DNA from 2 places in the Streptomyces nojiriensis genome. Region 1 is predicted to be linked to the other one. Evidence: riboswitches for the same ligand, from Rfam matches in the RefSeq annotation. Region 1 holds a riboswitch; the other holds the start of a gene.
What was found. A riboswitch is a leader RNA that binds a small molecule or an ion and turns the genes downstream of it on or off. The one in region 1 is predicted to bind cobalamin.
Positions count from the first base shown of each region.

Region 2: another riboswitch for cobalamin. It lies ahead of JYK04_RS06480 (hypothetical protein); the one in region 1 lies ahead of JYK04_RS12520 (cobalamin biosynthesis protein).

Region 1 is NZ_CP071139.1:2,674,958-2,690,397, forward strand. Features, by position in the region: gene JYK04_RS12485 (ABC-F family ATP-binding cassette domain-containing protein) at 1-387, opposite strand, end outside; gene ypfJ (KPN_02809 family neutral zinc metallopeptidase) at 678-1,571, shown strand; gene JYK04_RS12495 (VOC family protein) at 1,635-2,030, shown strand; gene JYK04_RS12500 (hypothetical protein) at 2,073-3,497, opposite strand; gene JYK04_RS12505 (alpha/beta hydrolase family protein) at 3,709-4,839, opposite strand; gene JYK04_RS12510 (inorganic phosphate transporter) at 5,150-6,433, shown strand; gene JYK04_RS12515 (hypothetical protein) at 6,465-6,686, shown strand; cobalamin riboswitch at 6,832-6,986, shown strand; gene JYK04_RS12520 (cobalamin biosynthesis protein) at 7,023-7,985, shown strand; gene JYK04_RS12525 (cobyric acid synthase) at 7,982-9,502, shown strand; gene JYK04_RS12530 (putative cobaltochelatase) at 9,642-11,786, shown strand; gene cobO (cob(I)yrinic acid a,c-diamide adenosyltransferase) at 11,786-12,385, shown strand; gene JYK04_RS12540 (cobyrinic acid a,c-diamide synthase CobB) at 12,379-13,848, shown strand; gene JYK04_RS12545 (ZIP family metal transporter) at 13,869-14,594, opposite strand; gene cobC (Rv2231c family histidinol phosphate aminotransferase CobC) at 14,743-15,440, shown strand, end outside.
Region 2 is NZ_CP071139.1:1,327,313-1,342,752, reverse strand. Features, by position in the region: gene JYK04_RS41035 (STAS domain-containing protein) at 59-262, opposite strand; gene JYK04_RS06505 (hypothetical protein) at 615-1,988, shown strand; gene JYK04_RS06500 (sialidase family protein) at 2,617-4,089, shown strand; gene JYK04_RS06495 (hypothetical protein) at 4,414-4,887, shown strand; gene JYK04_RS06490 (hypothetical protein) at 5,364-5,711, opposite strand; gene JYK04_RS06485 (hypothetical protein) at 5,742-5,933, shown strand; gene JYK04_RS06480 (hypothetical protein) at 6,039-6,290, opposite strand; cobalamin riboswitch at 6,464-6,595, opposite strand; gene JYK04_RS06475 (hypothetical protein) at 6,869-7,870, opposite strand; gene JYK04_RS06470 (hypothetical protein) at 9,463-9,927, opposite strand; gene JYK04_RS06465 (TetR/AcrR family transcriptional regulator) at 10,229-10,849, shown strand; gene JYK04_RS06460 (hypothetical protein) at 11,038-11,499, shown strand; gene JYK04_RS06455 (CBS domain-containing protein) at 11,599-12,261, opposite strand; gene JYK04_RS06450 (zinc-dependent alcohol dehydrogenase family protein) at 12,724-13,800, shown strand; gene JYK04_RS06445 (helix-turn-helix domain-containing protein) at 13,806-14,489, shown strand; gene JYK04_RS06440 (HAD family hydrolase) at 14,489-15,250, shown strand; gene JYK04_RS06435 (glycoside hydrolase family 65 protein) at 15,247-15,440, shown strand, end outside.

The sequences.
Region 1 (15,440 bases):
CTTGGTCAGGAACTCCGTCTCCTGGCGCTCGTACTGCTTCATCGCCTTGTCGCGGGTGCCGCCGGTGCCGGTGGCGATGCGCTCCTCGTTGGCGCGCATCTTCTTGATCAGCACGTCGAGGCCGCGCGCGGACAGGATCCGGTCCCGGGCCAGAACGTCGAGGTCGCCGGTGCGCGGGTCCTGCGGGAGGTAGCCGACCTCACCCGAACGGGCGATGGAGCCGGCGGCGGGCTGACCCTCGCCCGCGAGGCACTTGGTGAGGGTGGTCTTGCCCGCTCCGTTGCGGCCGACCAGGCCGATGCGGTCGCCCTTGGCGACACGGAAGGAGGCGGACTCGATAAGGACGCGGGCGCCGGCGCGCAGCTCGATGCCGGTGGCGGTGATCACGGAAATACTCCAGGGCGGGTCGGGACGGCGGAAGGGGGGCAGGACGCGAAGCTTCGACGCCGCTAATCCGCGAGGAGATTTGCCATGAGAGACATTCTACCGGGGGTGTGCAACTGGTTTCCGGGCCCGGGCCGGGCCGTCCGGCCTGCGGGATCCGCTTCCCCGTGTCCCCCGTCCGGCCCAGTGGCCCCGCGGAGCGGCAGAGGCGCAGATCGGGATGATCGGGTCGATACTCGCCGCATGGGCGGAGACGCGACCGCACCTGTTCGACGTACGGAGGGCGGTGCGGGATGCAGTTCGACGACGACGCCAGACTCGACAGCTCCGAGGTCGAGGACAGGCGCGGCGGCGGCCGCATCCCGGGCGGGAAGGCCACCGTCGGCGGCGGCATCGTCGGTCTCATCGCGCTGGTCATCGGGCTGCTGTTCGGGGTGGGGCCGGAGCAGCTGGGGCTGTCCTCCGGGGAGGAGGAGCCGGCGCCGGTCTCCTCGTCGCTCACCGAGGTGGATCGGGCCTGCAAGACGGGGCGGGACGCGAACACGCGGGAGGACTGCCGGCTGCTGGCGGTCACCCGGAGCACCCAGGCCTTCTGGAGGCAGGAGTTCGCCAGGCGCGGCGGCCGGTACAGCCCGACGACGACCGTGTTCTTCGAGAACCGGACGAGCACCGCGTGCGGGACCGCCAGCTCGGCGGTGGGCCCCTTCTACTGCCCCGCGGACCGGAAGGTCTATCTGGACCTGGGCTTCTTCAACGAACTGCGGACGAAGTTCGGCGCGGCCGGCGGCCCCTTCGCCCAGGCCTACGTCGTCGCCCACGAGTACGGGCACCACATCCAGAACCTGACCGGAACCCTCCAGCGGGCCCAGGACGGACGGCAGGGCCCGAACAGCAACGCGGTCAAGGTCGAGCTGCAGGCCGACTGCTACGCCGGGGTGTGGGCGCACAACGCGACGAACGTCACGGACGCCTCCATCGGGCGGCCGCTGATGAAGCTCTTGACCGAGGCGGACATCAGGGAAGGGCTGGACGCGGCGGCCGCGGTCGGCGACGACCGGATCCAGGAGAAGTTCCAGGGCCGGGTGTCCCCGGAGGCCTGGACCCACGGCTCGGCCGAGCAGCGTCAGCAGTGGTTCCACCAGGGCTACCGGACCGGTGACATGGCCCAGTGCAACACCTTCCGCTGACTGTCGGTGACGCCTGCCATGCTGGTGTGACGCGGGTCACCGTCACGAGAGGGAGTGATCGTCATGGCAGGCGTTCCGTCCATCTGTCCCACACTGGTCTACCGCGACGCGAAGGCGGCCATCAGGCTGCTGACCGAGGCCTTCGGCTTCAGCCAGGTCGCCGTCTACGAGGGTGAGGACGGTTCGGTGACGCACGCCGAGCTGGCGTACGGCAACGGCATGGTGATGCTGGGCAGTTCGGGCAGGGGCGGGGTCTTCGACAAGGCCATGGAGGGCGCCGGCCCCTCGGGGGTCTATGTCGTGGTCGACGACGTGGACGCCCACCACCGGCGGGCGGTGGAGCACGGCGCGGAGATCGTGATGGAGCCCACCGACCAGGACTACGGCTCCCGGGACTACATGGCCCGCGACGCCGAGGGCAACGTCTGGAGCTTCGGGACGTACGCGCCGCAGGTCTGACCCCGGCGGCGCGCCCGTCCCCGACCTCGTTCTCCTACGGAGTCACTCGCCGCCGGTGTGGACCTGGAAGGCGGCCCGGCGGACCGCCTTGGCCAGCGTCGGGTCGGGGTGGGCCGCGGCGAGCGCGACCAGCACCTGCACCGTGCGCGGATGGCCGACCGCACGGACCTCGTCCAGCAGCCGCGGGACGGTGGTCCGGACTGCGGAGTCGAGGTGGCGGGCCAGCAGCTCGGCCTCGCCGTGGTCGGCGATGGCGGCCGCGGTGTCCACCCAGAGCCAGGTCGACTCCTCGGCGGTCAGGACGTCCTGCGCCTCGTCGGGGTCGACTCCGTCGTGCTCGGCGAGCCACAGCAGGGCGTAGGGACGCAGGGCGGGCTCCCGCACGGTGGCGCGCACCTCGGGCTCGGCGGGGGCGCCGACCACGCGCAGCGCCTCGAAGGCGAGGCCGCGCAGCAGGGCGTCCTCGCCCCGGGCGGCCTGCAGCAGCTCGGCCACAGCATGGCCGACGGGCCGGGCGGCGAGCCAAGCCTGGTACTCGGCGCGGGCCGGGCCGGGGGTGAGCCGCGCGCAGCCGTGCAGCATGGCGGCGGCGGACTGCTCGATGTTCCCGGCGGGGCTCTGCGCCGCGACGCAGATCTGCTCCAGCTTGACCCAGACGGCCCAGCTGCCGAGCGGGGTGAGCGTGGCCCGGGCGGGGCCGAGGGTGACGGCGTCCACGGCGGCGAGTCCGCCGAGCGCCCAGCGCAGCAGCCGGGCGAGCGGGACGGGGCGGGTCTCCGCGGAGCCGGCGGCGGACGTCTGCGCCGCGGCGGGCTCGGCCTCGTAGGGGATCTCGCACCGCTCGTCGCGCAGTTCGGTGACGCGCTGCCCGAGCAGGTCGAGCAGGTCCGGGACGGTCACCGGGCCGGCGGACAGCTGGAGCAGGGAGAGGAGTTGGGGCATGGCCTCGACGACCTCGGCGACGGCCGAGGGGGCGATGTCGGCGGGTGCCGGATGGACCAGCGACCAGGCGTCGAAGAGGGCGACCCAGCCGCGCAGTACGGCGGTGTCGTCGCGGTCCCAGGCGCGCAGCCGCCAGCCGGGCCGGGCGTGGCCGCCGTGCACCTCGACCAGTCCGGCGAGCCGGGCGCGGTCCCAGCCGACCTGGATCTGGCCGTGCGTCAGGCCCAGTTCCGTGGCCGCGCGTTCGACGTCGGCCGCGGACAGGGCGCCCGTGGGGGCGGGCCGGCCGCCGTCTCCGGCGCCGAGATTGCGCTCGGCCCAGCGGGTCAGGCGTACGGCGTCGGCGAGCGAGGCCCGGGCCCGGTTCGCGAGGTCGGCCGTGGCGGGTGTACCCGCCGGGGGCCGGGGCGCGGGCCGGGTGCGTCGGTCGGTCACCGCCTTGCGGGCCGCGGCGACGGAGCGCGGCGAGACGAGTCGGAGTCTGGAGTCGCGAGCCAACTGCTCATCAGGCTTTCGGGACGTCACGGAAGCAGTCTCGCCCGTCACTGGCCGAAAGCCCAAACGGAACCGCTCGTTATCGCCGTTCACCGCAGCGCAGACCGGGACAAGCCGCCCGTGGGGGCCTGTCCGTCACAGGGCCTTCACATGACGACGCTTCACACAGGCCTTCACACCGGCCTTCACACGGGCGCTCACACTGCGCACGGGCCCCTCACGCCGGCCTTCACACGGGTCTTCACATGAGGGGGGTGAGGAAGCGGCGCAGGGCCTCCTCGTAGCCGGCCGGGTCGGCGTTCCACATCGCGCCGTGCCCGGCCCCGCCCACGGTGTGCAGCGTGGCGAGGTCGGGGCGGGCGGCGGCGAGTCTGCGCGAGGGCCCCCAGGGGGCGAGCGCGTCGTCCGGGCCGTGGAAGATCAGTACGGGGACGCGCAGCGCGCCGGGGTCGGAACCCGCCGGCCGGCGGTCGGCGCGCAGGCCCGTGAGGCCCTCGGCGGCCCGGACCGCCAGCGGCAGCACCACGCCGGGGACGCCGCGGGCCGCGGCGAGCCCGCGCAGGGTGGTGTGCCAGTCGAGCACCGGGGAGTCCAGGACCAGCCCGGAGATCCGGTGGGCGAGCGGCGAGCGCTCGTAGGCGTGCAGGGCCATGGTGGCGCCGGTGGACCAGCCGTACAGGACCACGCGGCGGGCTCCGTAGCGCAGGGCGTAGCGGATGGCGGCGTCCAGGTCGCGCCACTCCGATTCACCGAGGTGGCCGAGGCCGTCCGGGGAGGCGGGGGCGCCCAGGTCGCCCCGGTAGCCGAGGTCCAGGACGGGCAGCTGGTGGCGGTGCAGGAAGGGCATGACCACCATCGGGTGCTCGCGGCTGCTGCCGAGCCCGTGCACGGTGATCACCCAGGTGTCCCGGGCGGCGGGCACGAACCAGGCGGGCAGGGCGCCGAGCTCCCCGGGGACGTCCACGTCGGCGTGGTCGAGCCCGAGGGCGGTGCGCGGGTTGCCGACGTACACCTGGGGGGTGAGGGTGACCCGGGTGCCGGGGGCGAGGGTGCCGTGGGTGACGGAGACGAGCTGCCGCACGACGGCGTCCGGGCCGGGGTCGGCGTCGGGGAGCACGGGCCCGACGACGGCGTGCACGCCGGGTGCGACCAGGCCGTACGTGCCGGGTCGCAGGGAGGCGAGCGAGCGGGTCAGCGTGATCCGGCCGTCGACGGCGGAGTGGACGCCGAGCTTCGGTCCGCCGGGGAGCGGGCGGCCCGGTTCGGACCGCAGGGCCGCGTCGGCGGCGTGCCGGGCGACGGCGACGGCGGCCGCGCCGGCACCGATGAGGGTCGTCGTGACGGCCGCAGCCGTCGCTGTCGCGGTACGCACTGCTCCAGTGTCGGGTCGGGGCCTCGGGCGGGCCACCGGAGCGGATCGCTCCACGGTGGGCACGGAGCGAGTGATCTAGGTCTCATTCGAGGCCCGGGGGGCGGGATCGCACGCGCGGCGAGCCGCCTCCGGAGGGGTTCATTCACCCGACTTTGACGTGCATTAATAGCACTATCAACGTAAGAATCAGGACGAATGGCCCGATCGCACCCCGGGGCAGTACACCGCTCCGACCAAGTCAGTTCATCTTCCGTTCACCCAGGTTGCCTACGGTCGCCGAGCCACTGACGTCAAACAGAAGCCTGGGTAAATGGAGCACATAACGCTTCTCCTCGGGATCGTGATCATTACCGCTCTCGTGTTCGACTTCACGAACGGTTTCCACGACACAGCCAACGCGATGGCTACCACCATCTCGACCGGCGCCCTCAAGCCCAAGACGGCGGTGGCCATGTCCGCCGTGCTCAACCTCGTCGGCGCGTTCATGTCCGTGGAGGTCGCCAAGACGATCTCCAAGGGGCTCGTCAACGAGGAGGGCATCCAGCCAGAGGTGATCTTCGCCGCCCTGGTCGGAGCGATCCTCTGGAACCTCGTCACCTGGCTGGTCGGTCTCCCCTCCAGCTCCTCGCACGCCCTGATGGGTGGCCTCATCGGTGCCGCGGTCGCCTCCGCCGGCATCGGCGCGGTCAACGGCAGCGTCGTCGTCACCAAGGTCCTCATCCCCGCGATCGCCGCCCCGCTGGTGGCCGGCATCGCCGCGTACCTGGCCGCCAAGGTCACGTACAAGCTGGGGGACAAGGTCGGCGAGAAGACCTCCGCCAAGGGGTACCGCGCCGGTCAGATCGCCTCGGCCGGTCTCGTCTCCCTCGCGCACGGCACCAACGACGCGCAGAAGACGATGGGCATCATCACCCTGGCCCTCATCGCCGGCGGTGCGATCGCGCCCGACGCGAACCCGCCGGTCTGGGTCATCGTCTCCGCCGGTATGGCCATCGCGATGGGCACCTACCTGGGCGGCTGGCGCATCATCCGCACCATGGGCAGCGGCCTGACCGACCTGCACCCGCAGCAGGGCTTCGCCGCCCAGACCTCGGCCGCGTCCGTCATCCTGGCCTCCTCGAACCTGGGCTTCTCGCTCTCCACCACCCACTCGTGCTCCGGTGCGGTCATGGGTGCGGGCCTGGGCCGCAGGGGCGGTGTGGTCCGCTGGTCCACCGCGACCCGCATGTTCGTCGCCTGGGGCCTGACCCTGCCGGCCGCCGCGCTGGTCTCGGCCGGTGCCGAGCTGGTCATGCGCATCGGTGACGTCGGCATCGCCGCGGTCACGCTCTTCCTGATCGGCTCCTGCCTGGCCATCTGGTTCATCTCGCGCCGCCAGGTCGTCGACCACAACAACGTCAACGAGGTGGAGCCGGCCCGCGCCGAAGAGCCGGGTGTCGTCACCACGGCGATCGCCGCGGTCACCGTCCCGCCGACCGTCGCCGCCGCCGGTACCAACGCCGCGGCAACGACCGCCGAGGTTACGGACGAAGCCCTCAAGGCCACCATCCCGGCCGCGACGCAGACCCCGGCGGCTCCGGCCGCCGCGGTCTGACCGAGACAGAGACACAAGAGGAAACGGCAGTATGAAGATCGACTGGGAAGCACTCGGCTCCGTCTTCGGGGTCAGCCTCTTCGCCACCGTCGCCCTCGTGGCCCTCTTCACCCTGGGCCTGGTGGGCCTGTCCAAGCACGAGACCGCCACCGAGCAGGGCGGCACCGCCGCCCTCGCCCGCAGCGGCGCGTACGCCTGCTTCGCCGTCATCGCGGCGGCCGTTGGCTACGGGATCTACCTGATCGTCGCCTGATCCGCCGCCCCGCGGCCGACCGGGCGTGAAGGCTCCCTCCGGGTTTGTCCCGGAGGGAGCTTTTCGCATCCCCCGCCCCCTCCCGCGCTCCTGCCGCGTCCCGGCCGTGCCGCGACCGCGCCGCAGGTCAACGGCGAGTTGACGGGCCTTCGACGTGCGTGGTGGACTGCCCGAGCCAATACGGCGGCATGGAGAGGAAGTCCGGTGCGAATCCGGCGCGGTCCCGCCACTGTCACCGGAAGCGCACGCCGCGCGTGCGTCCCGGGAGCCAGGAACTCTCGCCGCCGGACACGTCGAACCAGGGCGCGGACCCTGAGTGAGGACATACCTGCCACCATGCGTGCCGATCGCGTCTTCGCGTACGGCGCCACGGCGGGCCTGATCGGCGACCGGATCCTCGGGGATCCGCGCCGAGGGCACCCCGTGGCCGCCTTCGGACGGGCCGCCGCCGCCGTCGAGCGCTCCCTGTGGCGCGACGACCGCGGCCGGGGCCTCCTGCACACCCTGGTGTGCGCCGGGGGCGCGACCGCCGTCGGAGCGCTGGGCGCCCGAGCCGTGCGTTCCCGGCCCGCGGCCGCCCGTATCGCCCTGACCGCCGCCGCCACCTGGGCCGTCGTGGGCGGCACCTCCCTGGGCCGTGAGGCCCGCGCCATCGGCGGCGCGCTCGCCGCCGGGGACATCGAGGTGGCCCGGGAGCGGCTGCCCCACCTGTGCGGACGCGACCCGCAGGCCCTGGACGGACAGCAGATGGCCCGCGCCGTCGTGGAGTCCGTCGCCGAGAACACCTCCGACGCGGTGGTCGGGGCACTCGTGTGGGGCGCCGTCGCCGGCGTCCCCGGACTGCTGGCCTTCCGCGCCGTGAACACCCTGGACGCGATGGTCGGCCACAAGTCCCCCCGCTACCTGCGCTACGGCTGGGCCTCCGCCCGGCTCGACGACCTGGCCGGCTGGCCGGGGGCCCGGCTGACGGCGGTCGCCGCCGTACTGGCCGGCCCCGACCGGCGGGGCGCCGTACGGGCCTGGCGCGCGGACGCCGCCGCGCACCCGAGCCCGAACGCCGGACCCGTCGAGGCCTCCTTCGCCGGGGCGCTGGGCGTCAGACTGGGCGGAACCCTCGCGTACGGCGGCCGGGTCGAGCACCGGGCCGTACTGAACGGCGCGGCGGGGCGGCCGGTGGAGGTCGATGACATCGAGCGGGCGGTCCGGCTGTCGCGGCAGGTGACCTGGCTGGCCCTGGGCGCCTGCGTGGCCGCCCGGCTGCTGGTCTCCCGTACGGCACGGAGAGGGCGGCGCGGATGAGCGGCGCGAAGCGCGGCGGCGGTCTGCTGGTCGCGGGCACGACGTCGGACGCGGGCAAGAGCGTGGTCACGGCGGGCATCTGCCGGTGGCTGGCCCGGCAGGGCGTGAAGGTGGCGCCCTTCAAGGCGCAGAACATGTCGCTGAACTCCTTCGTGACGCGGGAGGGCGCCGAGATCGGGCGCGCCCAGGCGATGCAGGCCCAGGCGGCCCGCGTGGAGCCGACCGCGCTGATGAACCCGGTGCTGCTCAAGCCGGGCAGCGACCGCAGCAGCCAGGTGGTGCTGCTGGGCAAGCCGGTGGGCGAGATGAGCGCCCGCGGCTACCACGGCGGGCGTCAGGAGCAGCTGCTCGGCATCGTCACGGACTGTCTGGAGCAGCTTCGGGGCACGTATGACGCCGTGATCTGCGAGGGGGCGGGGAGTCCGGCCGAGATCAACCTGCGCCGGACCGACATCGTGAACATGGGGATCGCGCGGGCCGCGCGGTTCCCGGTGGTCGTGGTCGGGGACATCGACCGCGGCGGGGTCTTCGCGTCCTTCTTCGGGACGACGGCGCTGCTCTCCCCCGAGGACCAGTCCCTGATCGCGGGATACCTGGTCAACAAGTTCCGCGGTGACGTGTCGCTGCTGGAGCCGGGCATGGAGATGCTCCGCGGCCTGACGGGCCGGGCCACGTACGGGGTGCTGCCGTTCCAGCACGGCCTGGGCATCGACGAGGAGGACGGCCTGCGGGTCTCCCTGCGCGGGGCGGTGCGCGAGTCGGTGGTCGCGCCGCCGGTGGGCGAGGACGTGCTGCGGGTCGCCGTGTGCGCGGTGCCGCTGATGTCGAACTTCACGGACGTGGACGCGCTCGCGGCGGAGCCGGGGGTCGTGGTGCGGTTCGTGGACCGGGCCGAGGAACTGGCCGACGCGGACCTGGTCGTCGTACCCGGCACCCGGGGCACGGTGAAGGCCCTGCAGTGGCTGCGGGAGCGCGGGCTCGCGGACGCGCTGGCGCGGCGGGCCGCCGAGGGACGGCCGGTGCTGGGCATCTGCGGCGGGTTCCAGGTGCTGGGCGAGCGGATCTCGGACGAGGTCGAATCGAAGGCGGGCGAGGTCGACGGCCTCGGCCTGCTCCCCGTACGGGTCCGCTTCGAGCGGGAGAAGACCCTGGCCCGACCGGTGGGCTCGGCGCTGGGCGAGGAGGTCGCGGGCTACGAGATCCACCACGGCGTGGCCGAGGTGCTCGGCGGCGAGGCCTTCCTGGACGGCTGCCGGGTCGGGTCGGTGTGGGGCACCCACTGGCACGGCTCGCTGGAGTCGGACGGCTTCCGCCGGGCGTTCCTGCGGGAGGTGGCCGCGGCCGCCGGTCGCCGCTTCGTCCCGGCGCCGGACACCTCGTTCGCCGCGCTGCGGGAGGAGCAGCTGGACCTGCTCGGCGACCTGATCGAAGAACACGCCGATACGCGTGCGCTGCTGCAGCTGATCGAGGACGGAGCCCCGGCCGCCCTCCCCTTCCTCCCACCGGGCGCCCCGTGACGGGCGCGGCCCCGCACCTTCAGCCCCGCCGGCGTTCGAGGCGCGGGGTCCGGGGCGGAGCCCCGGCAACGGCGCCGCACCCGCAGACCTCGTCCAGGCCCCCGGCACGGGCCCGCACTTTCCAAGGAGTGAGCAACGCATGAGCACCCCGTATCCGTTCACCGCAGTGGTCGGCCAGACCGACCTGCGGCTGGCGCTCCTGCTCAACGCCGTGAGCCCAGCGGTCGGCGGGGTGCTCGTGCGCGGTGAGAAGGGGACCGCCAAGTCCACCGCCGTCCGCGCGCTGTCCGCGCTGCTGCCGCAGGTCGACGTCGTGTCGGGCTGCCGGTTCAGCTGCGCGCCCACCGCGCCGGACCCGGCCTGCCCGGACGGCCCGCACGAGCCCGGCCCCGGCGGCCTGCGGCCCGCCCGCATGGTGGAGCTGCCCGTCGGCGCCTCCGAGGACCGCCTCGTCGGCGCCCTCGACATCGAACGGGCCCTCGCCGAGGGGGTGAAGGCCTTCGAGCCCGGACTGCTCGCCGACGCCCACCGCGGGATCCTCTACGTCGACGAGGTCAACCTCCTCCACGACCACCTGATCGACCTGCTGCTGGACGCCGCCGCGATGGGCGCCTCGTACGTGGAGCGCGAGGGCGTCTCCGTCCGGCACGCCGCCCGCTTCCTGCTCGTCGGCACGATGAACCCCGAGGAGGGCGAGCTGCGGCCGCAGCTCCTGGACCGGTTCGGGCTCACCGTCGAGGTGGCCGCCTCCCGCGAGCCCGCCCAGCGCGTCGAGGTGGTCCGCCGCCGGCTCGCCTACGAGGACGACCCCGCGGGCTTCGCGACCCGCTGGGCCGGGGACGAGCACGAGGTCCGCGCCCGGGTGGTGGCCGCCCGGGCGCTGCTCCCGAAGGTCTCCCTCGGCGACACCGCGCTCCTGCAGATCGCGGCGACCTGCGCCGGGTTCGAGGTCGACGGCATGCGCGCCGACATCGTGATGGCCCGGACCGCGACCGCGCTGGCCGCCTGGGCCGGGCGGACCGACGTACGCAAGGAGGACGTCCGGCAGGCCGCCCTGCTGGCGCTCCCCCACCGGCGGCGCCGCAACCCCTTCGACGCGCCGGGGCTGGACGAGGACATGCTCGACCGGATCCTGGACGGGTTCCCCGACGAGGAGCCGGAGCCCGACCCGGAGCCGGAGCCCGAGGGCCCCGACGACGGTGGACCCGGGGACGGCGGTCCCGACGGCGGCCCGGGCGGCACGCCCCCGCAGGACGGCGGCTCCGAGGACCCGGGCCCCCCGGCCGAGGCCCCCGAGGCCCCGGAGAGTCCCGGATGCGGCGAGGCCCCCGCGGAAGCCCCCGAGACCCCGCAGCCCGCCGCCCAGGAGAACGCCGGGCCCGAGCAGGCCGCGGTTCGCGCCGCCGAGCCGTTCCGGACCAAGATGCTCAGCGTGCCGGGCCTCGGCGAGGGCGCGTCCGGCCGCCGGTCCCGCGCCCGTACCGCCCACGGCCGCACCACCGGCGCCCAGCGCCCGCGCGGGCACCTGACGAAGCTGCACCTGACCGCCACCATCCAGGCCGCCGCCCCGCACCAGAAGGCGCGGGGCCGGGACGGGCGCGGTCTCGTGATCCGCAAGGACGACCTGCGGCAGGCCACGCGGGAGGGGCGCGAGGGCAACCTCGTCCTGTTCGTCGTCGACGCCTCCGGCTCCATGGCCGCCCGGCAGCGCATGAGCGCGGTCAAGGGCGCCGTGCTGTCCCTGCTCCTGGACGCCTACCAGCGCCGGGACAAGGTGGGTCTGATCACCTTCCGGGGGGCCACGGCCGAGCTGGCCCTGCCGCCGACCTCGTCGGTGGACGCGGCGGCGGCCCGGCTGGAGCAGCTGCCGACGGGCGGCCGCACCCCGCTGGCCGCCGGGCTGCTGAAGGCCCACGAGGTGCTGCGGATCGAGCGGCTGCGGGATCCTTCGCGCCGGCCGCTGCTCGTCGTCGTCACCGACGGGCGGGCCACCTCGGCCGGCAACGCCGGGGGCCGTACGGACAGCAGCCCGCGGGAGCTCGCGGGGCACAGCGCGCGGCTGCTGCAGGCCGGGGGCGTCGCCTCGGTGGTCGTGGACTGCGAGTCCGGGCCGGTCCGGCTGGGGCTGGCCGACGTACTGGCCCGTGACCTCGGCGGGCCCGCCGTCACGCTCGACGGCCTGCGGGCCGACTCGCTGGCCGGGCTCGTGAAGAACGTGCGTACCGCGGTGGCATCCACCGCTTCACCCCACAGCAGCAGCAACAGCAACAGGAGGGTCGCGTAATGCCTCAGGGACAGCCGTCCGTCGTTCCGGACGACGGGCTCACGACGCGCCAGCGCCGCAACCGTCCGCTGGTCTTCGTCCACACCGGCCCCGGCAAGGGCAAGTCCACGGCGGCCTTCGGGCTGGCGCTGCGCGCCTGGAACCAGGGCTGGCCGATCGGGGTGTTCCAGTTCGTCAAGTCGGCGAAGTGGAAGGTCGGCGAGGAGAACGCGCTCAAGGTGCTCGGCGCCTCCGGCGAGGGCGGCTCCGTCGTCTGGCACAAGATGGGCGAGGGCTGGTCCTGGGTCCAGCGGGACGCGCAGCTGGACAACGAGCAGGCGGCCAAGGAGGGCTGGGAGCAGGTCAAGCGCGATCTGGCCGCCGAGACGCACAAGCTGTACGTGCTCGACGAGTTCGCCTACCCGATGCACTGGGGCTGGATCGACGTCGACGAGGTCATCGAGGTGCTCCGCAACCGTCCCGGCACGCAGCACGTGGTGATCACGGGCCGCAATGCGCCGGAGAAGCTGGTGGAGTTCGCGGACCTCGTCACCGAGATGACCAAGGTCAAGCACCCGATGGACACGGGACAGAAGGGCCAGAAGGGCATCGAGTGGTGACTTCGTACCCGTTCAACGTGCCTCGGCTGGTCATCGCCGCTCCGTCGTCCGGCAGCGGCAAGACCACCGTGGCCACGGGCCTGATGGCGGCCTTCTCGGAGCGCGGCCTCGCCGTGTCCCCGCACAAGGCCGGGCCCGACTACATCGACCCCGGCTACCACGCGCTGGCCACCGGCCGGCCGGGGCGCAACCTCGACGCCTTCATGTGCGGGCCGGAGCTGGTCGCTCCGCTGTTCGCGCACGGGGCGGCCGGATGCGATCTGGCCGTGGTCGAGGGCGTCATGGGGCTCTACGACGGCGCCGCGGGCCGGGGTGAGCTGGCGTCGACGGCGCAGGTCGCGAAGTTGCTGCGGGCGCCGGTGGTGCTGGTGGTCGACGCCTCTTCGCAGTCGCGGTCGGTGGCGGCGCTGGTGCACGGCTTCGCGTCCTTCGACCCACAGGTGCGCCTCGGCGGGGTGATCCTGAACAAGGTCGGCTCCGACCGGCACGAGGTGATGCTGCGGGAGGCCTTGGAGGAGGCCGGGATGCCGGTCCTCGGCGTCCTGCGGCGGGCTCCGCAGGTGGCCACGCCCTCGCGCCACCTGGGCCTGGTCCCGGTGGCCGAACGGCACACCGACGCGCTGGCCTCGGTGTCGGCACTGGCCGCGCAGGTCCGGGCGGGCTGCGACCTGGACGCCCTGATGACGCTGGCCCGCACGGCTCCGCCGCTGGACTGCGAGGCGTGGTCGCCGGCTGCTGCGCTGACGCGCAGCGCGGGCCTCACTTCAGCCTCACCGGCGTTCGAGGCGCAGGGGTCCGGGGGCGGCGCCCCCGCCGACGGCGCCGCACCGGCAGACCTCGGCGGAGCCCCCGGCAGGCGGCCGGTGGTCGCCGTCGCGGGCGGACCGGCGTTCACGTTCTCGTACGCCGAGCACGCGGAGCTGCTCACCGCCGCCGGTGCGGAGGTCGTCACCTTCGACCCCCTCCGGGACGAGGCGCTCCCGCCCGGCACCACCGGCCTGGTGATCGGCGGCGGCTTCCCGGAGATGTACGCGCCCGAACTGTCCGCCAACGAACCGCTGCGGGCGGCCGTCGCCGCCTTCGCCGCGTCCGGCGGCCCGGTCGCCGCCGAGTGCGCCGGGCTGCTGTACCTCGGCCGGTCGCTGGACGGGAAGCCCATGTGCGGGGTGCTCGACGCCGATGCGCGGATGTCGGAGCGCCTCACCCTCGGCTACCGCGAGGCGGTGGCGGTGTCCGACAGCGCGCTCGCGCGGGCCGGGACCCGGCTGCGCGGGCACGAGTTCCACCGGACGGTGGTCGAGCCGGGCGCCGGGGCGGCCCCGGCGTGGGGGTTCACTCACCCGGAGCGCCGGGTCGAGGGCTTCGTGCAGCAGGGTGTGCACGCGAGCTATCTGCACACGCACTGGGCGGCCGAGCCGTCCGTCGCGCGCCGTTTCGCGGAAGCCGCGGCAGCACGGCGGTGACCTCCGTCCCCGGCCGGCGCTCAGTCCGCGATGCCCACCACGAGCCAGATCCCGGCCACCCCGCCCACCGTGCACATCAGCGTGGACAGGGCGGGGTGCTTGTGGTGCGCCTCGGGCAGGATCTCGGCGGACGCGAGGTACAGCAGGACGCCTCCGAAGAAGCCGAGGTACGCGCCGAGGGGTTCCTCCGGAAGGGTGAACAGCAAGGTGGACGCCGCGCCCACGACGGGGGCGACGGCGTCCGCGAAGAGCATCATCAGGGCCTTGCGGCGGTCGTTCCCGTAGAGGCTGGTGAGCGTGTACGTGTTGAACCCGTCGGCGAAGTCGTGGGTGATGACGGCCAGCGCCACGGCCACGCCCATCCCCCCGCCGACCTGGAAGGCGGCGCCCAGGGCCACCCCGTCGGCGAGGCTGTGGCCGACCATGGCCGCGGCCGCGGTGAGCCCGACCTGGGGGACGCGGGCGCCGTTCTCGGCGCCGTGCGCGGCCTGGCGGACCGCCAGCAGGCGTTCCACGACGTGCGCGACCAGGAACCCGGCCACGAAGAGCAGCAGGGCGAGCGGGACGCCGAACACCTCGTCGCCCGCCGCGTGGAGGGCCTCCGGGAGCAGGTCGAGGCCCACGACGCCGAGCATCAGCCCGCCGGCCAGGCCCAGCACGAGGTGGCGGCGGTCGGTGACGCGCTGCGCCGCCCATCCGCCCGCCAGGGTCATCAGGAACGCGCCCAACGCCACGATCACGGCCATGCGCCCCTGAATACAGACTCCTCGCCCCGCGCGCACGTCCGCGCGCGCGGGGCGGGCGGCGGAGTGTTGACGGCCGACCGGCCGGGCATGTGCCGGTGATGTGCCGGTGACGGTGACGGTGACGGTGACTACGGAGGGAAGGCCCCCGGTGGGCGAGTACGCGACGCAGGTGGTGGTCGGGGTCGGCGGACGCGCGGGGGTTTCCGTCGCGGAGGTCTGCGCCCTGGTCGAGGAGACGCTGCGGGGGGCAGGGCTGACCGTGGGGGCGGTGACGGCGCTGGCCACGGTGGAGTCGAAGGCGGGCGAGGCCGGGATCACGGGCGCGGCGGAACGTTTCGGCGTGCCCCTGCTGAGCTACCCCGCGGCCCGGCTGGCCGCCATCACCGTGCCGCACCCCTCGGAGGCGGCGCGCACCGCCACCGGGACCCCTTCGGTGGCGGAGGCGGCGGCCCTCGCGGGCGGCGGGGAACTCCTCGTGCCCAAGCGGCGATCGGTGGCGGCGACGTGCGCCGTGGCCACGGCGGCCGCGCACGACCTGCGCCACCACGGGGACGCCGAGGTGATCGACGCGGGCTCCGCGCTGGTGGACCTGGCGGTCAACGTACGCGCGGACACGCCCCCGGACTGGCTCAAGCAGCGGATCGCCGCCTCCCTGGGGGATCTCGCCGCATATCCGGACGGGCGGCGCGCCCGCGCGGCGGTGGCGGCCCGGCACGGGCTGCCGGTCGAGCGGGTGCTGCTGACGGCCGGGGCGGCGGAGGCCTTCGTCCTGATCGCACGGGCCCTGGGAGCCGTCCGGCCGGTCGTGGTCCACCCGCAGTTCACCGAACCGGAAGCGGCCCTGCG
Region 2 (15,440 bases), 1.3 Mb from region 1:
CCGGTCATCTCCAGGAGGCGTTGCAGCTGGTGCGGGGGTGCCGCGATACGGAGCTCCGTCAGGGAATGGGCCTGAGGAGAAGGTTGAGGAAGGCGGAGTCGGCGAATGTGACGCCGCTGACGTCCAGGACGACCACGGGGTGGGCGTGGGCCGCGGCCAGAAGGGATTCTGCGAGTGGGGCGCTGATGTCGAGGTCCATGTCCCCTTGGGCGACGACCACAGCAGGTTGCGGGTGTGCGGGCGGTTGAGCGTCGGCGTCCATGCGGTCAGCATGCCCCGTAGCCGCCGAATGGCCAAGGACGCAGTGTCGGTCTCACCACGCAGGACGCCCTCGCCGGATCCGGCAGGCTCGAAAGGATCCTCGGCCATCAGGTGCGGCCCTGAACCGTCCCCGTAGACCGAGCCCCGCGCCGGAAGGGGGAGAACTCTCCCCTCTTCCAGTTGATCACGATGCGGTTACGGCGGAGAGAACTTCCAGGACCGGCGTCACACGCGGGCCGAAAAGCCAGCCTGTACCAGGTGAATGGCGGGATAGGCCCACCACCCCACCCTCCAGGAGCATCCAGTCGTGAATTCCGGCGGTCCTGAGCGCAATTGGCTGTGACACTTGCACAATGAGCCTGTTCGACGCTGATGCTTACGAGCCGGACGAGATGCTGCAGCACCCTCGGCATCTTGCGATGCAGCCCGTTCTGGTGTCGCTCATCGAGCAGTTGCGTGCGTGCCAGACGTTGGAAGACGGTGTGGTCTTCCAACGAGAACTGCTGACCCGTCTGTTGGACGTGGAGAAGGACCGCGACGGTCTGAAGCGCGCGATCGCCAGGATGCGCGTGCACAAGGCACCCCAACCGCAGGTTCCAGAGCCGCAGTCGGGCCGCGACCTCACCGAGATCAGTACCTGGGAGTTCGAGCATGACGTGTGCAAGCGTCTGGTCCGTCAACTCCGCTCGATCGGTGACGCGCTGGCCTGGCGCGCGTTCAGCTGTTACCGGCCGTTCATCCTCGCGCTCTCCCGCAACGACTCGCCCGGGCTCATGTATGGGAAGAAGGGCCTGCCAGCCGAGCTTGAGCGAGTGGAACAAGCATGGAAAGAGGATGGTGCATTCGCCCTCCTGCATGACTTGACCAACTGCCTACGCATCGGGGATGTCACGGTCTTCAATGACATGGGGCCACTCCAGACTGAGGAGGTCAAGACCAACCCGAGGAGCATCGACAAGAAGCAACTGCGGAGGATCAACCAGGCACGAGCTGCAGTACTTCACGGTGATGCCCTTCCCGGAGGTAAGGCTTCGGATGTCTTGTGTGACCTGGCCCTGCCGCTGCGCACCCACCTGGACCTCCTGCGCACGGCCACCGAAAGGGCCGCGGCAGACGGCGTTTACGCCATCGAGATCCCTGGGAGCCGGGCGCTCCTGGTCGTCGACCAGTACGGTCTGACCCAACTGGCCCTGCCGCACGAGCAGGCCATGGAACGCATGCGGGACTCCTTTGAGGAGGCGCTGGACCGCGCGGGCATCGGCCGACGCGCCAACAACGTCCATGCGACGAGCCTGGACACCACCGCGGTTGATCCGCAGCGGGTCCCCTGGGCCAACTATCCTCTGCACCCTGTCATCTGCGCTCGCATCATCGGCGACTACACCACGGTGAGCGTTGAGACATCCGGGCCCGCACTTGCCGAGCTGCTTCAGGTCGCCGGCCTGGGCGCCCGATGGGTCCGCCCACCTGGGAACACGGACCTCGAACCGGGTGAGGTGGTGATGGAGATCCACCAACCGGAGTACCTGCGGTCCGTTCTTCTGCCGGGCGGCATCCGGATGACCCCGGGCTGGACGCTGCAGATCCAGCGCTCCGCACTCGATCGTTACCTGATCGAATTGCTTGCTCCAGGCTCGTGGGTCGCAGGGATGAAGCACGTGCTCGCCGCGCGGCGGACCTGGAGGCCGTGGCCTCATTACCGCAACGAGCACGAGGTCTGGGTCTAGGGACAGGCACCCGGCTGACCAGCCCGGGGGCGTCTTGATCTGCACCTTGCAGCTCGGGTGGGCAGTTGGCGCGCGCCCATAGTCGTCGACCGTGCCCACGGCGGCGTACTGCGCTCGACTTCTGCTGAGCTGCTGTACCAAAGTGCCAAGAATAATGCGTCCCTCCGGTCAGAGTCGGGGAGGGATGGGTGGCATCGATGCAGGTCAGGGCGAATCTCCAGTGCCAACTAGCGACCTTGGTCACAACCGTCTCTTTCGGATCTTGCCGGACGCCGCGGGCCCGGCAAGATCCGGAAGAGACGGCCTAGGTGTGTTGAAGGCCGTCCCACTCCGCCAACCCGTCCGGCGCGCGGCCGACCCCGCCGGCATCGCCGACCGGTACGCGGCCCACGGCCGGCACGACCAAGGAGCCGACCGGCACGGTGCAGCCGCCGGTCGGCTCCGCCGTGCTCCTCGACGACCTCGGGGATGAACTCCGTCGTTCGGCCCATCAAGGGCACCGGCCGCAAGGCCGAAATGGACCAAGTGGAGTCGCCCCACCCTCGCGTTCCGGTACGCCTCCGCGCCCCGGGCCGCCCCGATGACGGCGGTCCCGTGCCCCAGCCGACAGGCCCGGAGGAGATCCCGCATGCGCGTCTTCCTGCCCCTCACCGCCGTCACCGCCGCCGCGCTCCTGCTCGTCACGGTCACCGGCGCGACTCCCGCCGCAGCGGACCGGAACCCCGACGGCCCACCACTGGTCAAGGTGTCCCACGGTGACCCGTACGCGAAGTGCACCATCGGAGCGAGGTCCCCCGACAGCATCGTCTACCCGGCCACCGAGGTCGAGCCGTACCTGTCCGTCGATCCGCGTGACCCCCGGCGCGTGGTCACCGTGTTCCAGCAGGACCGCTGGAACGACGGCGGCGCCCGGGGCCTGGTGGCCAGCTGGACCACGGACGGCCACACCTTCCACCGGAGCACGCTGCCGTTCAGCCTCTGCGCCCCCGGCGGCGCGGACTACGAACGGGCCACCGACCCCTGGGTGAGCACCGGACCGGACGGCACCGTCTACGCGAGCGGCGAGGGCGTCGACTTCACCAAGAGCACGCGCACCGCCCTCCTCGCCGCCACGTCCCGGGACGGCGGCCGCACTTGGCAGAACCTCACCACCACGCACGTCGACGAGCAGCCGTTCTTCAACGACAAGCCCTCGCTCACCGCCGACCCGATCCGCAACGGCACCGCCTACCAGGTCTGGAACCGCCTCGACAACGACCCGCCCGGCCCCAGCTCACTCGACGGTCCCGGCTACATCTCCGTCACCCGCGACGGCGGCCGCACGTGGAGCGGGGCCCGGCCCTTCGTCGACACCAGCACCGTGCCCAACACCCAGACCATCGGCCATCTGATCGTCGTCGACCGGCACACCGGCACCCTGTACGACTTCTTCGACCGGATCACCCACTCCGAGGACCTGAGCACCGTCGTCGAAGCCCGCTACGAGGTCGTCACCTCGACCGACGCCGGAGAGACCTGGAGCGCCCCGGTCACCGTGGCCAAGGACACCTCCGTACCGGAGGTCGACCCGAACGACCCCACCAAGCTGCTGCGCGCCGCGTCCACCCTGCCCAGCCCGGCCGTCGACCCGAAGACGGGCACGCTCTACATGGCGTACGAGGGCTCGGACTTCTCCGGCGGCAGGTTCGACTCCGTCCAGCTGGTGCGCTCCACCGACGGCGGACGCACCTGGGGAGCCCCGGAGCTGATCAGCCCGGAGGGCGTGCCGGCCTTCTCCCCGTCGGTCGCGGTCGACGAGCGGGGCACGCTCGCACTCACCTACTACGACCTGCGCTTCCTCGAGCCGGGCGACACCACCACCCTGCCCACCGCCTACCAGCTGGCCACCCTGCCGCACGGAGACCCTCAGCGGCGCACCGAACGACAGATCTCGCGGGTCTTCGACTGGCTGCAGGCACCGTTCGCCGGGGGCTACTTCCTCGGCGACTACCAGGGCCTGGTGGCTGACGGCAAGGGAGTACGGGCGGTGCTCACCGAGACCCACTCCGACGCACCACAGAACCGTACGGACGTGTACACCGGCAGTTTCCGCACCAGCTGACCGACGCGGACGCCGTCGGCCGGCCCGACCGCCGACGGCCGCAGTCAGGCCTCGTACCCGCAAACAGGGCCGGAAGTCCCTCCGGACGCCGGCTACGACGCGCCCGGGCCGACTTCGGCCGCACCGGGTGATGCACGAGCCGGTCCCGGTGCCGTGGATCCCCCGCCACTTGCGCGGGACCTCCGCCGGCCGTGGGAAAGACCGGCGTAACCGAACAGGCTCACCCCCGCCCGAGTCCGGCGGGAGTGCAGGAACTCCCGGGCCGTACGCAGGATCGTGCGACGATTCGTCGGCCGGCAGAGCCACGAGCGGGGATGAAGGACGATGAAGTACATCAACCTGGATGCGCAGGTGGGCGACCTGGCAGGCGTCATATCTCCTGCTCGGTACCTGGAGCGTCTGCCCTCGCTGGCTGACGATCTGCCGGTCGGAGCCAGGGGCTTCGCGACTGCCCCGGAGCATTACGACTTCTACGGCAAGCGGTGTGTGAAGGATCTGGCGGTCCAGTACGTCCGCACGGTCGGAGCCGATGACCAGCAGCTGGAGATCCAGTTCCGGCACAACTGCTGGAAGCACGACGAAGACCTCGTCATCCGCTATGCAGGCGTCTCCGGCTTCGATGCCGGAGGCGTGGAGAACGACAACTGGGCACACCTGGGGACCGTGATCCTCGACGAGGTCCTGCCCCACCGGAACGGGTGCAGCCACGAGATCGCGTTCTGGAGCGGCTCGCTCACCGTCGTCTGTCGTGACCTCGTCGCGACCTGGACCGAGGCTGACTGCCCCGACAAGTCATAGACCGGCAAGCCCTCCTGGGTCACGGGCTGGGTACCCCGTCCTGAACGGTGAAGCCCCTGTACAGGCGAGAATGGAAAGGGACGGGGGTAACGGAGATGGAATACCTGGTAGTCGTGGGGATCGGTCTCGCCTGGGGGCTCTTCCAGGCCTGGCGCGGCGGTGCATTCGGCGGCAGATCACCGCAGGGACAACGGCGCTCCCGATCACGGAACAACGACGGCATCGGCTTCTCCTGCGGGGATGGTGCGTCCTGCGGTGACGGCTCCTCCTGCGGTGGTGGCGGAGGCGACTGACACCACGACTCCTGCCGCGGGCGGGGACACGGCGCCGGTTCGTGGACGGTGGCTGCGGAGGCAAGGGCCGGCCCTTCGCGACAGCCCTTGCCTCACGCTGGACCGGCGGCGGGGCGCAGGGCTTCACCGTTCACGTCCCCCGTACGGCGGTCGGCCGCCCCGGCCCGGGCGTCCGGGGCGAACCTACGCAGGTCGCCGGCGTGAAAGCAGGGTCGCGGCACGCTCCGCGAGCAGAGGCATCAATCGCTCCCGCCATGTGTCGAGAGAGACCATTCCGCTGGACATGCCGCCGTGGGCGTACTGCTCCTGGTACACGGATGACGCCGGTTCGTCGGCGAGGTCAGTACCCACGAGCTCGCTGAACGCTGCCCGCAGCAGGCGGACCGCTTCGTCGACCGACTCCGGGACGTCCGTTCCGGACAGGTGATCGCGAAGGGCCCGCCAGACGTAGGGGTCGCCCCGCAGGCCCCACCTCTTCGGCTCCGGATCGAAGAGTTCCGCCATCTTCACGACCGCGTCATCATGTGCCATGGCGTCAGTCTCGCAGGGACGCACGCACCCTTGACCTACGGCTCCGGCGCCTTCGGGCAGGTACTCAGGCCCGAACGAGCCGCCCAGGGCCGCCCGCCCCAGTACGAGGAGCTGCCGGCCCGCGTCGACGGCACCCTCATGCCCAGCCGTACCGACCTGGCCGGTATCGCCGACCGTGCAGCTGCTGGCGGTGTCGGTTTCGGTAGGGGGCGAGGCCCGTGACGCTCTGCGCTGCCCTACCACGGGGCGCGGCAGGGCAAGGAGCGAGGGGACAGGGCCCGGCGGCCGCGCTCTTGCCGGATGCCTGCTTGGCGGCAGGCATCCCGCCTATCGGTTAGCCGCAGACTCGGTCGGGTGCGGTGGGGGCTGCACCGGGTTCGTGGCCGTCTGGCCGAACCCGGGGGTGAGTAGGACCGCGAGCACCGAAACGACGGCCGCAGCCCCCGCGATCGAGGTACCCAGGTCCCCACGGCCCTCGGCACCGTGGGCAGTGCGCGCGGTGTACTTGAAGACCGAGAAGCCCACGGCAAGGCCCACGAGGATGAGCAGGGCCGCCATCGGCGCGATCTGAATGGTCACGAAGTTCCTCCAGGCTGTGTGCGCCGTCGAACGGCGGCGACTCGTCTGCGTACGCAGACCTCAGCTCTTCCATGGAGTAACTCGGCGCGTTGACAGCAAGAGAGCCCGATCCATTACGGATCACGCCTTGTCTGTCCCACAGCCCAGCCAGGAAGAACCGGGCGCGTAAACGCTCGGCACATTCTTGGTCGGCAGGTCCTCGGACTACCGCCGAGTCGGGCGGTACACCGTTGTGGGACAGTTCCGGATTCACACCGGATTCCCCTGCGACGATCAACGGCTCGACTATACAAGCTTGTTCGCGGCCGCTGCGCTGGCGGCCGCCGTACAGCCGACGCGCAACGTCTACCTGCACGGGCGCGGGTACCGGCTCGTCGGACGGATCTGCGGCGGGCCCCGTGTCCGGCTACCGGTGGCTGGGCTGGATTCGGCTGCTCTGGTTGCGGTCCCCGGTCACGAGCGGAGTTCGTCGTTTCGTCGGGTGCGGGAGGTCTGCCGCACCCGACGAACGAGCCATGCGGCGCTGAGGCTGCCGAGGAATTCCGGCAACGCTGCCCGGGCAAGTGCCGACGTGGTGTTCACGCGGAACCTGCCACAGCTGCACGACGGCCTTGGTGTTGCAGGCCGAGTCGCCTGAGCTTGCGCATCACGCGCTCACCGACCTGAGCCGGCAGTCCGGTCGCGGCTGCGGCCTCCGACCACGATCCGCCGCCGAGCGCGAAGGCGCGGGCGACGTGTTGCTCGTCCTCCTTCAGACGGTCGAACACGGCACAGGCGTCGCGGCGGTCCGGGTACCAGGCCAGCGCCTCGTCGTCGATCTGGTACGACCCGGCCACCAGCTCATGCAACGCCTCGCCCGACGGGAGCCTGTGGTCCAGCATCCAGACTCGCCCGGGCCCGGTCTTGCGCTCCCACAGCGGTGTCAGCTGCCGGTGTACCGTCTGCGCTTCTCGGCGCAGATGGTGCAGGGTGCTGTCGCCGTCAGGTGGCTGCATGTCGAGGACGTCGATCCAGTTGCCGAGTAACGCGGTCGAGACAGCCTCCAGCCACTGCGGGTCGGTTCGTGCTACGCCCAGATAGGTCTGTGAGAAGGCGGCGACCGTCGGCTTCCAGTCGTTGTCGTCAGTACATTCCAGGATGGCCCTACGGGCCTGAAGAGCTGCGGCGACTGCTTCCTGTGCCTCCGCTCGCGGACCCGGGGCGCTCTCGGGTCGGCTCCGAAGCCCGAAGATGAGCAGTGTGCCCGCCACGAGTTGCACGTAGAAGGCGGCCAAGGGGGGAACGGGACGTGTGATGCGGGCAGCCAGTTCGCGTCCCAGTGCGTCGATGCGGGGCAACTCGGCGACGGGGCTCCCTGCCAGTGTGAGCCACTGACGTCCCGACGATGCGCAGCACACCAGCGGCGCGACGTAGAAGGAGGCGCCAGGAGTCGGCATCTGCGTCATCGTGTCGGGGTGCCGGCGAGCCACTGTAGAACCGATGCCCAGGACCAGGAAGGCGCGGGTCACATCGTGGGTTTGCCCGACGATCCGTGACAGTTTGGGAGCCCCGGTGAAGGCGGGCCACGTGTCGTCCGTCACGGAACAGTGGGTTGCCGGTGTGCAGTTCACGGTCGACTCCTCAGTTCTGTCTACAGCGTTCACTTCTCAGGCCCGGCACGGCGAGGATCTGTCAAAGAATCTTGAAGAGCACAGCTGTGGCCCCCATCACATCAGATGGCTCTCCTCGACTTCCCTCCCGGCCTCGCCGTCTTCGCGATCCGGGCTGTCCGGCTCCGGTACGAGGGTTCCGTTCCGTGCCGCCCGATGTCGACAGCCCAGGCCGAGCGCGCATCGAGGCCTATCGGGGACCTCGAAGCAGAACCGGACCATGCATTCAGGTCACTTGTAGCCCGCAATGGCCGGATCCGGCGGCAGACGGCCGGCTTCGGCCCTGGATACGTGGTCTCGGCCTTGCTTTTGGTCCACCGTCCGCGACCGGGGCGCGCTTCGTATCCCGCGGGTACGAGGGGCTTTCCAACCGGTGTGTCCTGGCTGACCCGGACGCGGGAGGGGGTGGTGCCCATACCTGGGCGTCATCGTAGGAAGAGGCCGTCGTGGCGGACACGGATCCGTTCGTTCGCGAGCGATTGGGTCCACGTCGCGGGGCTCGTGGCGTACACGCTCATGGGCCTCTACTACGGACCGGCGGCCAGCTCCACGTTGAGCCCAGCCCGTGGAGCTGACCGGCCGGGCCTGACGGGGTGCCGCAGCCGATGCTGCGGCACCCCGTACCCGCACCGTAGCCTCCCGGGGGAGATGGGCAAACGAATCGGGCCACGGAGTTGGTTGCGGCAAGGGGAAGGGTGAGCCAGCGGGTGGAACAGGTGCAGGTGGGTGATCCGGGTTCGCCGTCAGCCCAGCCGCGGCCGTTGGTCTGCCCGCCTCCCGGCCGACCGCCCCAGTGGTCGGCCCACAATGGGAACTCGGCCCGGCCGCCTGAGCCGCCATTGTCCACCAGGCCGCCGGCAGCCCTCCCGGACCGGAGCCGGATCGCGCTCAGCGGGTACGAGTTGGAGTTGAAGCCGGCCAAGGCCACCCGGGCAGGACCCGCAAGGCCTCAGCCGCGCCCCCGCGTGTGCTCCGACAGGTGATCGCCGCCACCGACCCCCTACGGTCATCGGCGCCCGCGCTGCCGCCCTCACCGGCAAGGCCGCACTCCTCGCTGGGAAGACGTCCCCGAGGCAGACGGCGACCAGCGCCTGCTCCGCGATCTCTGCCGGCCCGAGGTCACCACAGACCGGCCCCACGGCAGCTACGCCTCTACCTGGTCGGTCCGCGCCCGGTCCGGGCCCTGGCCGCCCACGGGCACGAGCCCACCGGGTCGACGTTCGTCCGGATCGACCGCCACGTCCGGATCGACACCCCGGTGTACTCCGACCGGCGCCGAAGGCATCGCCGATGTCGTCATGCGGGCCGCCCGCCGCGCCGGCCTCAGCGCCCGCCACGCCGGGAAGGACCCGCTGGAAGCCGCCCGGCACGGCGGCTGGGCGGACGGGTCCCGTGGATTCCGCCGGCGTAGGTGTGCGACTCGGGCGTGCGATGGGCTCCAGCCGCTGACCTGCTCCCGCTGGGTGTCCGTCAGCCATGCCGGTCGGTCGGCGCGCCGGCGGCGGTGAGGGTGGTGTCGCTGTTCATCGCTGCGTGCGGCGGGTGAGGCGGGCGGCGGCGAGGTGGAGCACGTTGTCGTTGGGGGTCCGGGGTGGGCTGTCGAGGGTGGCGGCGTGGCTGCGGAGCAACGAGATCAGGTGCCGGCCGGCCGATGGGGCTTCGGTGGGGTCGCCTCGGTCGAGGGCGGCGGTGAGCATGTCGGCGAGCTCGCGGGTGTGGTGGGCGAGGGCGTCGGCGGCGAGTCGGGCGGCTTCGGCCGGGCGGTGGCGGCGGGTGAGCTGCTGGGTGAGGGTGGCGAAGGCTTCCCCGGGCGGGGCGGGGAGGAGCTGTTCGGTGTCGAGCTCGTCGGCGAGGCGGCGCAGCATGGCGGCGGCGGTGGCGCGCGGGAGGTTGGAGCGGACGTCGGCGGGGCCCTGGTTCGGGAGGGTGACGATCAGGCGGTGGGTGTCGAGGGAAGCGAGGGTGACGGCGTCGGGTGTGCGGGTCACGGGGGTGGGGCTCCTGTCCGGGGTCGAGGTACTGCTCACGCACGCGGACACGGCGAGGGGCTGGAACGGCACCTGTGAGCTGTTGTGCGGGGCCCATGGGCGTGGGCGGAGTGGATGCGATGCGGAACGCGGCGACTGCGGTGCCTCCCGGGGTGGACCTTGGGTTCGGGGTCGTCGGCCGGGTTGCCGAAGACGAACGCGTTCCGTAATTTCCTCACATGTGGAAATTAATTTCAACGTATGCTGAAACTCTCACCGAGGGGAAGCCCCCTCCTGCAACCGTTACGGAAGGTGATGCGGTGTGACCGGTCGAGGCCCTCGGGGTGAACGCGGAGAGCAGGCAGACAAGATCGTCGCCGCCGCCCGCAGATCCTTCGCCACGCGCGGCTACGCCGCGACCTCACTCCGGGCGGTCGCTCAGGAGGCCGGTGTCGACCCCGGCCTGGTGAACTACTACTTCCGCACCAAGGCCGGGCTGTTGGAAGAGGTGATGCAGCCCCCCGAGGCGTTCGGCGCAGCCGTGGCCGCCGCCGCCGAACAGCCCATGGACCGGCGGGGGCACGCCTTCGTGGAGGCCGCCCTGAAGCTGTGGGAGGACCCCGTGTCGGCCGAGATCCTGCGCGCCGCCATCCTCACCGCCGCCCAGGAACCCGCCGCCCTGCAACGCCTGCGGCAGCTGTTCACCGAACTCGTACTGGCCGTCGTCTCCCACAGCCTGCCCGACACCGAACGCAACCTGCGGGCCAGCCTCATCTCCACCCAGATCGTCGGCATGGTCATGAACCGCTACATCTGGCAGATCGGCGCCATCGCCACCCTCCCCGCCCCCTCCGTCGTCGACCTCATCGCCCCCACCATCCAGCACTACCTCGCCGACCCCCTGCCCCCGAGCCTCGGCGGCGACAGCCGGAACCCGGGCTGACCCGACCGCTCCGGCGACCCCCGCCCACCGTTCCCCGGCGCACCGCAAAGCCGCCCTGGCGCGGCGCCGTTCGAGGCACCGACGGATGCCGCGAGCACAGACGGGACGGAGGCCGTGGGCACGGAAGGCCGGCAGCAAGGCATCGCACCTGCCGTTCTGCTACTGCTTGATGGAAACGGGGAAGGGACATGGACGTGGCAACGTGGGGACTGGTCCTGGAGACAACGGTCGGCTTGGGGGAGCGCAAACACACCGAGGCCTATGTCATGGCGCATGTGGAGGGTGGGCGGGAGGCGGCTCTGGCAGAGCTGGAGAGGCGGGCGCGTGCCTACACGCCGGAGCACCCCAGGAGCCCCAAGCGTCGTCGCCTCTTCCGCGACGGCGATGGATTCCTGCTGGTTGTCGACGGTGCATGGCAGTCCCACGCCACCCGTTTCTCCGTTGCCGAGCTCTTGGACGACACCGACCGTCCTGCACCGGCGGAACCGGCCGGCGACGCGTCGGTTCCGGAAGAGCTGCCGGCCACGCCGCCGACGCCGATATCGATGCCGGAGCTCCCGCCCCCGTCGCCGCCATCGGTGACGGGGGAGCGCGACGAGGACGGCGTGCCGGTGAAACCGGTGTGGCTGGGACGTACCGACCTGCCCTAAGGGGAGTCGCCGCGCGGCAGGGTCCACGGCCACGACCGTGACGTGCCGCTTCTACTGGTTCGACGGCGCGCGGTGCCCGTCTCGGGGAAGGGGTGGGGGTCAGGAGCTGTCGGCTCCGGCCGGGTGGTCGAGCCGGCAGTGGACGTCCACGATGCCCTCGACGGAGCGGGTGAGGCGTTCGGCCAGGGGGATCAGGTCGGCGTCCCGCACCTCGCCGGTCAGGGTGGCGATCCCTTGGGCCACGGTGACCCTGACGGCTTCACGGGAGAGGGGGAAGAGGCGGCCCACGACGGTGCGGCGGATCTCGGTGGCGAGTTCCTCGTCGGTGCGGAGGAAGACCTTGAGGAGGTCGGCGCGGCTGACGATGCCCTTGAGGGTGCCGTCGGCGTCGACGACCGGGAGGCGCTTGACGTGCCGGTCGGCCATGAGCCGGGCGGCCCGGGGCAGGGTGGCGTCGGGGCGGATCGTGACGGCCGGGGTGGTCATCAGGTTCTCGGCGCGGGTGGAGCCGGCCTTGGCGGTGTCGCCGAGACGGCGCATCTGCTCGATGAGACCCGGGCGGTGCTCGTGGAACTCCTCCTTGGGCAGGAGGTCGGCCTCGGAGACCACGCCGACGACGCGGCCCTCGCCCTCGATGACGGGGAGGGCGGTCACCTTCCACCGCTCCATCGCGGCGGCGATGTCCTTGAAGCCGGTCGAGGGGGTGACGGCGACGACCTTGACGGTCATGACGTCGGCGACGGTGTACGGGGTGGAGGTCATGGCGGGTCCTCAGCGTGCGTGGGCGAGCGGGGTACCGCTGCCGTGAGGGGCGAACAGGTCGGGGAAGGAGCCGGATCCGTGCGGCCGGGGACGTACGTGTCCAGGTCCGGGCTTTCGCGGCCAGCGCTTCGGGGAGGGTGACCCTCGTGTGCCTCCCACGCTCCGCGCCCGCCCTCCTCGCCGTGGACGAGGCCACGGAAGCCGGTCCCGGTTGCGACGCCGCAGGTCCGCGACACCCTGGAAGAGTCCACAGTCGACGAGGATCCGGGCGCGGGACACGGCCACAGCCTCCTTCCGGAACGGATGCCGGTCTCCACCGTCGCACCGGACCGGCCGGTCGGGAGGGGCCCGACCGGTCCCCGGTAGGGGCCGACCGGCCCAAGCGGGACGGAGACGCGGGGGCGCAGCCTGACCGTGACCCCCTCCCGCAGAGCACCGAGCACACAGAGAGAAGGCCGCGCCATGAAGGCTCTCGTCTTCCACGGGCCCGGGCAGACCTCCTGGCAGGACGTCCCGGACCCTTCCGTCAAGGACGCCGCCGACGCCATCGTCCGGGTGGACGCCGTCACCATCTGCGGCACCGACCTGCACATCATCAAGGGCGACGTCCCCGACGTGACGCCCGGACGGATCCTGGGCCACGAGGCCGTCGGAACCGTCGTCGAGACCGGCGGAGACGTCCGCAGTGTCCGCCCCGGCGACCGCGTCCTGATCTCCTGCATCTCCGCCTGCGGCCGCTGCCGCTTCTGCCGTGAAGGGCACTACGGCCAGTGCCGGGGAGGCGGCGGCTGGGTCCTGGGCCACACCATCGACGGCACCCAGGCCGAATACGTACGCGTCCCCTTCGCCGACCTCTCCGTCCACCCGCTGCCCAGCGCCCTGGCCGGCCACGACGCCGTACTGCTCGCCGACATCTTCCCGACCTCCTACGAGGTCGGCGTGCTCAACGGCAACGTGCGCCCGGGCGACACCGTCGTCGTGGTCGGTGCCGGACCCATCGGCCTGGCCGCCATCGCCACGGCACAGCTCTACAGCCCCGGGCGGATCATCGCCGTCGACCTCGCCGCCGCCCGGCTCGCCGCCGCGCGTGACCTCGGCGCCGATGCGACCGCGAGCGCCGACGAGGAGCCCGAGCGGCTGGTGGAGGACCTCACCGACGGGCTCGGGGCGGACACGGTCATCGAGGCCGTCGGCGTGCCCGAGGCGTTCGAGATGTGCACGCGCATGGTCCGCCCGGGCGGGCGGGTCGCCAACATCGGCGTCCACGGCAAGCCCGCCGTCCTCCACCTCGAAGACCTGTGGATCAAGGACGTCACCATCACCACCGGCCTCGTCGACACCCACTCCACCCCCATGCTGCTGCGCATGATGGCCGCCGGCCGCCTGCCCGGGGCCGCGATGGTCACCCACCGCTTCGAGCTGGACCAGATGGAAGAGGCGTACGACGTCTTCTCCCGCGCCGGCGAGACCGGCGCCCTCAAGGTCGTGCTCGGCGGACCCCAGCACGACACGGTCGCCGTACCGCCGCAGGAGCGGTGAGCGCCGTGAAGAACACGCCGAGCACCACACCGCAGGAGTCCGGCAGGACGGCCGGACGCACCGACCTGGGCCGCCGCCTGGCGGCCCGCCGTGAAGCCCTGGGCCTGAGCCGCGAGGAACTGGGGCGTCGGTGCGGCGCCGACGGCCACTACATCGCCTACCTCGAAGAGCACGCCGCCAGTCCGTCCATCGGCACGCTCGTCCGCATGGCCGACGCACTCGGTGTCACCGTCGACGACCTGACCGGCGCCGGCGCCGACCGCGTCGCCGGCCGGGCCACCGCCCGGCGCGGCAGCGCGCTCGTCCCGCTGGACGAGACCGAATGCAGGCGGCTGCTGAACACGCACGGCGTGGGCCGCATCGGCGTCTTCACCTCCGAAGGCCCGGCCGTCCTCCCCGTCAACTACCTGATCGCAGGTACCGACATCGCCTTCCGCACCTCCGCGGAAGCCGTCACGGCCGCAGCGGCAGGTACCGAGGCCGCCTTCGAGATCGACAACATCGACGACGTGACCGCCACCGGCTGGAGCGTACTGGCGGTGGGCGAACTGGCCGCCGTCACGGACCCGCCCGAACTCCACCGCCTCGGCACCACGGCCCGGTCGCAGCCCTGGGCCGGCGGCCCGCGCGACCACTGGATGAAGCTCACCCCCGCCCGGATCACCGGCCGGCGCGTGGTGCACGACTGATGAACGGCCTGCGTGCGGTCGTCTTCGACACCGACGGAGTGCTCCTCGCCACCGCGGACCGCCACGCGGCCGCCTGGCAGGAGACCTTCGACGGCTGCCTCCCCGCGTGGCCGCCACCGCACGCCGGTGTCCGACCGCGCCCGTTCGACCCCGTCCGCGACTACCGGGACCTGGTCGACGGCCGCTCCCGCCTCGACGGCGTACGCGCCTTCCTCACCGCCCGCCACATCGACCTCCCACCCGGAACGCCCGAGGATCCGCCCGGTTGCGCCACCGTCCACGCGGTCGCCGCCCGGAAGGAGGAGGTCTTCACCGCGATGCTGCGGACCGAAGGCGTCCGTGCCTTCGACGACGTGCGGCCCGCGCTGCGGGAACTGCGGGAGAGGACGATCCGGTGCGCAGCCGTCTCGGCTTCCCGGCACGCCCGCTCCCTCCTGGAATCCGCAGACCTCATCGGCTGCTTCGACGCACTGGTGGACGGCCGGGACGCGGCCGCACTCGCCCTCCCGGGCAAACCCGACCCCGCCCTCTTCCTCGAAGCCGCCGGCCGGCTCGGCGTCACCCCCGCGCACACCGCCGTCGTGGAGGACGCGCTCGCAGGTGTCGAAGCGGGGCGGCGAGGCCGCTTCCGCCTGGTGGTGGGGCTCGACCGCGAGGACGACCCGCGCACGGGGGACGCCCTGCGCGCGCACGGCGCTCAACTCGTCCTTCCCGGCCTCGGCGGACTGCCCGCCGCCCTCGAAGGGGGCCGCCGCCCGTGAACACGCCCTGGCGCTGGGATTACCACCGCTACGACCCCAAGGCCGAGCGGCTCGTCGAGTCCCTGTGCACCCTGGGCAACGGCCGCTTCGCCACCCGGGGTTCGGCCCCCGAGAGCGTCGCCGACGACATCCACTACCCGGGTACGTACCTCGCCGGCTGCTACGACCGGCTCACCTCCGCCATCGGCGG